Regions from separate parts of the Thiothrix nivea DSM 5205 genome, predicted to be linked through region 2. Evidence: predicted binding sites of a transcription regulator. Region 2 holds the regulator's gene; the other holds the start of a gene.
What was found. The regulator FNR, encoded in region 2, switches genes on or off when oxygen is low (the NO sensors DNR and NnrR bind a similar motif). The targets are predictions, from matches to a motif close to TTGATNTANATCAA.

Region 1: a site for FNR is predicted at 2,034-2,047, ahead of THINI_RS19355 (cytochrome-c peroxidase). Genes of this name have one in related genera too.

The regions. Positions count from the first base shown of each region.
Region 1 is NZ_JH651384.1:3,880,334-3,883,755, forward strand. Features, by position in the region: gene THINI_RS19350 (hypothetical protein) at 1-1,884, shown strand, start outside; gene THINI_RS19355 (cytochrome-c peroxidase) at 2,121-3,263, shown strand; gene THINI_RS19360 (ATP-binding protein) at 3,303-3,422, opposite strand, start outside.
Region 2 is NZ_JH651384.1:4,182,810-4,186,231, reverse strand. Features, by position in the region: gene arfB (alternative ribosome rescue aminoacyl-tRNA hydrolase ArfB) at 1-321, opposite strand, end outside; gene pssA (CDP-diacylglycerol--serine O-phosphatidyltransferase) at 314-1,042, opposite strand; gene THINI_RS24605 (DUF3149 domain-containing protein) at 1,179-1,295, opposite strand; gene fnr (fumarate/nitrate reduction transcriptional regulator Fnr) at 1,471-2,223, shown strand; gene hemN (oxygen-independent coproporphyrinogen III oxidase) at 2,226-3,422, opposite strand, start outside.

The DNA of each region.
Region 1 (3,422 bases), 300 kb from region 2:
ATTTCCCTGCAAGCGCATGAACTCAACCCGATGGACGCGGATGCCAATATCCCGAGCGTAGCGTTCGCCGATGAAGCCCCGTCTCTGCCAGAAGCCAGCACGGATGACGGTGGCAGCTTACTGGACATGGCCAAGGGGGCAGTCGTTGCAGCGGGTGCAGGTCTGGTAGCCAAGGCCGCTTCCGCCATGGATTTCAGCGGTGTTGACCCACACAAACCGATAGTCGACCCGCCTGATTTCGACCTTGATCTGCCAGATATGGCGGTGAAATCTTTGGGAATGGGTGTGGACGGCATTGACCCGCACAAGCCGATCATTGACCCGCCTGACCTTGACATGGAACTGGCAGGATTGGATTTGCCTGATGTCAAAGCCAGTCTGCCAGAAGCCGCCATAGAAATACCAGGGATTAAGGCAGGTTTACCGGATGTATCCGTGGAAATGCCGGAAGTTGAAGCTGACCTGCCACAGCCTTCCCTGCAAGCGCCGGAACTGAGTCCAATGGAAGCAGATGCCAGCATCCCGAGCGTAGCGTTCGCCGATGAAGCCCCGTCTCTGCCAGAAGCCAGCACGGATGACGGTGGCAGCTTACTGGACATGGCCAAGGGGGCAGTCGTTGCAGCGGGTGCAGGTCTGGTAGCCAAGGCCGCTTCCGCCATGGATTTCAGCGGTGTTGACCCACACAAACCGATAGTCGACCCGCCTGATTTCGACCTTGATCTGCCAGATATGGCGGTGAAATCTTTGGGAATGGGTGTGGACGGCATTAACCCGCACAAGCCGATAGTCAATCCGCCTGACCTTGACATGGAACTGGCAGGATTGGATTTGCCTGATGTCAAAGCCAGTCTGCCAGAAGCCGCCATAGAAATACCAGGGATTAAGGCAGGTTTACCGGATGTATCCGTGGAAATGCCGGAAGTTGAAGCTGACCTGCCACAGCCTTCCCTGCAAGCGCCGGAACTGAGTCCAATGGAAGCAGATGCCAGCATCCCGAGCGTAGCGTTCGCCGATGAAGCCCCGTCTCTGCCAGAAGCCAGCACGGATGACGGTGGCAGCTTACTGGACATGGCCAAGGGGGCAGTCGTTGCAGCGGGTGCAGGTCTGGCAGCCAAGGCTGCTTCCGCCATGGATTTCAGCGGTGTTGACCCACACAAACCGATAGTCGACCCGCCTGATTTCGACCTTGATCTGCCAGATATGGCGGTGAAATCTTTGGGAATGGGCGTGGACGGCATTGACCCGCACAAGCCGATCATTGACCCGCCTGACCTTGACATGGCACTGGCAGGATTGGATTTGCCTGATGTCAAAGCCAGTCTGCCAGAATCTCTGCCAGAAGCCAGCACGGATGACGGTGGCAGCTTACTGGACATGGCCAAGGGGGCGGTCGTTGCAGCGGGTGCAGGTCTGGCAGCCAAGGCCGCTTCCGCCATGGATTTCAGCGGTATTGACCCACACAAACCGATTATTGACCCACCTGACCACACTGCGGCTTTGCCTGCTAGCGGCTGGGGTGCAGGTACGGATGCCGGGAAAAGTGAGGAAGACGATGATGATGCTGATTGGTTGTTAGCTTTGGTACGGCGGATCAAATATGAATACCAAGGACGTAATCCCCGCGCGGTCAGCAAGTTATGGGATGCGGTCAGCAGTGATTATGACTGCTCGGCTCTTGATGAATACGAGTCACTCACCTTGCATCCCGCGCAGTACGACAAACTGGGTATAAGCCATTGCGGTGTCCCTCATGCCGGTTTTGTCGCGGTTGGCGGTGATGTCAGTAGCATAGAGCCGGGTTGCGCTGTCCTTTTCCATTACCCTAATGTCGTAGTGTGTCGTGACCACGAAGACAACCATCATTTTATCCGTGTAACCGGTTAAAGTCGTTGTGATTTCCCCTCCACATTTTAGAGGGGAAATCAGTCTCCCCATTAATTTGCGAAATATCAAAAATTATAATGTCTTTGGTTTAGTATTCTAAAAAACCGATTATGATAAGCGAAAAACCCTATCGTAGGGCGTGAAAAATCTTGACCTGCATCAAGTTGGTGCAGTGGCTCAGGCGTAACATGATTGCTCGAAACAATTTACCCTAAATAAAAAAGTAGGAGATAGTCATGAAAACACAAATCCTGATGGTGTCGCTGCTGACGCTGGGCCTAGGCTCTGCGGTCTGGGCGGAAGATGCAGCAAAAACAGAGCTGGCCAAGATTGAAGAATCTGCCACTGCCGCGAAAGATGCTGACAAGCCTGCTGATGTGGTTGCTGCCAAAGATGAACCGATCAAGCCGATTGAGGCTGCTGAAGTCAAAGACCCTGCCATGGTTGAGCTGGGTAAAAAGCTGTATTTTGACCCACGCCTTTCCAAATCCGGTTTCATTTCCTGCAACTCCTGCCATAACCTGAGTATGGGCGGTACTGACAACCTGCCGACCTCCATTGGCGATCACTGGCAACAAGGCCCCATCAACGCTCCGACCGTGCTGAACTCCAGTATGAACGTGGCGCAATTCTGGGATGGCCGCGCCAAAGACCTGAAAGAGCAGGCAGGAGGCCCGATTGCCAACCCCGGCGAAATGGCGTTCACGCATGAGCTGGCGCTCGATGTGCTGCAATCCATCCCCCAATACAAGGATGAGTTCAAGAGCGTATTTGGCAAGGATGAAATGGATATCGGCATGGTGACCGATGCCATTGCCGCGTTTGAAGAAACTTTGGTGACGCCAGATTCCAAATTTGACCAATGGCTCAAGGGTGACAGCAAGGCGCTGGCCGATAACGAACTGGCTGGTTACAAGCTATTCAAGGAAAGCGGTTGCGTGGCTTGTCACAATGGCCCGGCAGTTGGCGGCAACAGCTTCCAGAAAATGGGTGTGGTGGAACCCTACAAGACCGATAGCAAGGCCGAAGGGATGGCCGGTCTGACCAAGAAGGATGAAGACCGTTTCAAGTTCAAAGTGCCAACGCTACGTAACGTGGAAATGACCTATCCCTACTTCCATGATGGGGCTGCCAAGACGCTGGAACAGGCTGTTACCACCATGGGGCAACTCCAGTTGGGCAAGAAGTTTACCGATGCGGAAACTGCCGACATCGTGGCTTTCCTGAAGACCCTGACCGGCAAGCAGCCTGAGCTACAGCTGCCTATCCTGCCGCCTTCCACCAACGATACGCCAGTGCCAGAGCCTTTCAACAAGGCTGATATGGAAAAAGCCAAGCAGAAAGACGCTGCGGCCAAGACTGACGGCAAACAGTCCTGATCCTGCACAGTGAGGCTATCGCCCTTTCCCGGATCGTTTTTACGGGAAGGGGAGGGCGATACTGATGCGTAAACCTTGCCCCGGCCTGTTGGTAGCGCGGATGCTGCCGCCGTGGCTTTCAATGGCGCGGCGGGCAATCGCCAGCCCCAAACCATACCC
Region 2 (3,422 bases):
ATCGACGATAAGCTGGCGCAGACGCTCCAGCGCATCCGCACGGTTTTTTTCCTGGCTATTGTGGGTTTGCGCCTTGATGATGATTACACCATCGCTGGAAATGCGTTGGTCGGGGTAAGCCAGCAGTTTTTCCTTCCAGATCTCCGGCAACGAGGAAGCGCGGATGTCGAAACGCAGGTGGATAGCGGTCGACACCTTGTTGACGTTCTGCCCGCCCGAGCCTTGCGCGCGGATGGGCTGAAAGTCGATTTCTTCCGGGAGAATCCGGATATTGAACGCTTCGGCGCGGGCGGGCTGACCCGTTAAGCGCGTTTCAGTCATCAGCCCCCTTCCTGCGGCGCTGATAACGCCGGTAACGCCGCCACGCCCACATGACTGGCCCCGACAGCGCATACACCAGGAAAACCCCAAACAGTACCTTAGGTGGGTCAATCGTGGTCAACGCAAACACCAGCAGCACAATCAACACCGCAACAAACGGTACCCGGTTGCGCAGGTCAAAGTCCTTGAAACTGTAGAAACTGATATTGCTGACCATCAACAACCCAACGGAAAGGGTCAGGAGTAAGGCAGGCAGTTGCACATTCCGCCCGGTGATTTCCAGGTCGTGGAACACCCACACCATCCCCACCATGACAGCCGCAGCCGCAGGGCTGGGCAGGCCGACAAAAAAGCGTTTGTCCACTTTGCCGATCTGGGTGTTGAAACGCGCCAGCCGCAACGCAGCACATGCCACATAAACAAATGCAGCCAGCCAGCCTGCCTTACCCCACGACGCCCCGAAAGACTGCAAATGCACCAATGCCCATTGGTACATCACCAAACCCGGAGCCACACCAAACGAAATCAGGTCAGCCATGCTGTCGTATTGCGCGCCAAACTCAGACTGCGTATTGGTCATGCGCGCAACCCGCCCGTCCAGCCCATCCAGAATCATGGCGACAAACACTGCAATTGCAGCAGCTTCAAACTTGCCCTGCATGGCTGCCACCACGGCATAGAAACCGCCAAACATGGCTCCAGTGGTCAATAAATTGGGCAACAGATAAATACCCTTACGTGCAAGGGCCTGGTTTTCTGATTGTTGGTCTTCCACTTTCTGCTCTTTCCTGTCTACGCAAGTAACTGCATATTAGCCACCCTCGTGACAAAGTGGAATGTATTTCTGCCGCCCCAGACTATTCGCCTGATTTTTTTACAAATACCCAACCCAGATAAGCCATCATTACCAACATAAATAGAATGACGATGATGGTTAATATGCCCATCCAGCTTCCAAAGAGTAGTTCCGCCATGATAGCCTATGCTCCTTATACTAATGACAATAAATGTGTACAATCAAAGTGTAAGTGAAGTCACGCACAGTGCTTTGATTCACATCAAGAAAAACGATGACTACCAGGGATTTGTGCAAACCCTGAAGTAGTTGGGTCGGAACCGATTGATAATCCACACAGTTTGGAATAAGGCATGAAAACAGTCCCTTTACACAGCGCCAAGAAAGCCGCCGTCGCCTGCCACAATTGCAGCCTGAGCGAGCTGTGCCTGCCACGCGGCCTGACGCGGGAAGAACTGGATCTGTTGGAAAATTCCATCAACAAAACGGTTAAAATCAAAAAGAAAGACTACCTGTTCCACCGTGACGACAGCCAACATGCCATTTACGCAGTCAAGGCAGGCGCGGTAAAGACCTCACTCTCAACCCCGGATGGCGAAGAACAAATACTCGGTTTTTACCTTCCTGGCGACCTGCTGGGCTTTGATGCCTTCGCCCGTGACCGCCATACCTGTGACGCACAGGCGCTTGACGATACCTTGGTATGTGAACTAAGCATGGATAATTTCCAGGACTTGTGCGGCAAGCTTCCGGTCATGCGCGGGCAAATGATGCGCCAGATCGGCACTGAGCTGGAACGTGAACAGATGCTGCTTCTGACCCTTGGGCAAATGCGCACCGAAGAACGCCTCGCCACATTCCTGTCCAGCCTGTCAGAGCGCAACCGGGAGCGCGGGTTTTCCGCCAATGAATTCAACCTGCCAATGGCACGCCACGACCTAGCCAACTACTTAGGTATGGCAGTCGAAACGCTCAGCCGCATGTTTTCACGCCTACAGGAGGAAAGCATCATTTCCGTCCAGCATCGGCTGGTAAAAATTGATGATATGAGCCGCCTCAAGCAGCTGGCGCATCACACCTGCCGCCCTGCCAGTGATGTACTTTAATTTCAGATAACCCGCGAAAAACGCTGCTGGACACTCTGCTTGCGCAGGCTGACATCAAACACCATGCAAATGTTACGGATCAGGAAACGCCCACGTGGCGTGACTTCTACACCCTTGTTGGTGAAACGCAGCAATTCATCCGCAGCCATGGGCTGGAGCATTTCCAGTTCGCGCTGAAAATAATCAGCGAACTCCAGACTAAACAGACGCCCAACCTGGGAAAAATCCAGCGCAAACTGACAAGCCAATTGCTGGATGATGTAACGGCGCAACACATCATCTTCATCCAGGGTCAGCCCCTTGATAACTGGCAGATACCCTGCATCTATGGCCGCGCAGTACTCTTCCATGCTCTTGGCATTCTGGCTATAGCACTCTGCCACGCTACTGATGGAACTGACGCCCATGCCAATCAGGTCACAATCCGCATGGGTGGTATAGCCTTGGAAATTGCGGTGCAAAGTTCCCTGCCGCTGGGCGAGCGCCAACTCATCATCCGGCTTGGCGAAATGATCCATGCCGATGTATTCGTAGCCCGCAGCAGTCAGGTGTTCAACCGCCAACTGCATGATTTGCAGCTTGGTTTCCGGCGTTGGCAAGTCTTCTTCGTTGATGCGGCGCTGCGGCTTGAACAGGTTGGGCATGTGCGCATAATTGAATACAGAAAGGCGGTCAGGTGACATGTCAATGATAGTATTCAGCGTCTGGCGGAAGCTATCAACCGTCTGGAACGGCAACCCGTAAATCAGATCCACGCTGATCGACTTAGCGCCTTGTGCACGGCAGGCATCAATAATGGCAGTGGTCTGTTCAATCGGCTGGATGCGGTTAACGGCGGCTTGCACCTTGGCATCCACATCCTGTACACCTAGGCTGAAACGGTTAAAGCCGATTTCACGCAAAACGCCAATCGTTTCTGCCGTCACGGAGCGCGGGTCAATCTCGATGGAATAATCGCCTTCATCCGTAATATGCAGGCTGAAATGCTGACGGGTTTTTTCCATCAGCGCGCGCATTTCATCGTGATTCAGGAAAGTGGGCGTACCACCACCCCAATGCAATTGCTCCACCGTGCGGTCGCGGTCATACAGCTTGGCCTGCATTTCAATTTCACGGAACAGGTATTCCAGGTAAGTAGTCGCTTTGGAATGATCCTTGGTGACAATCTTGTTACAACCACAGTAAAAGCAAACCGTGTC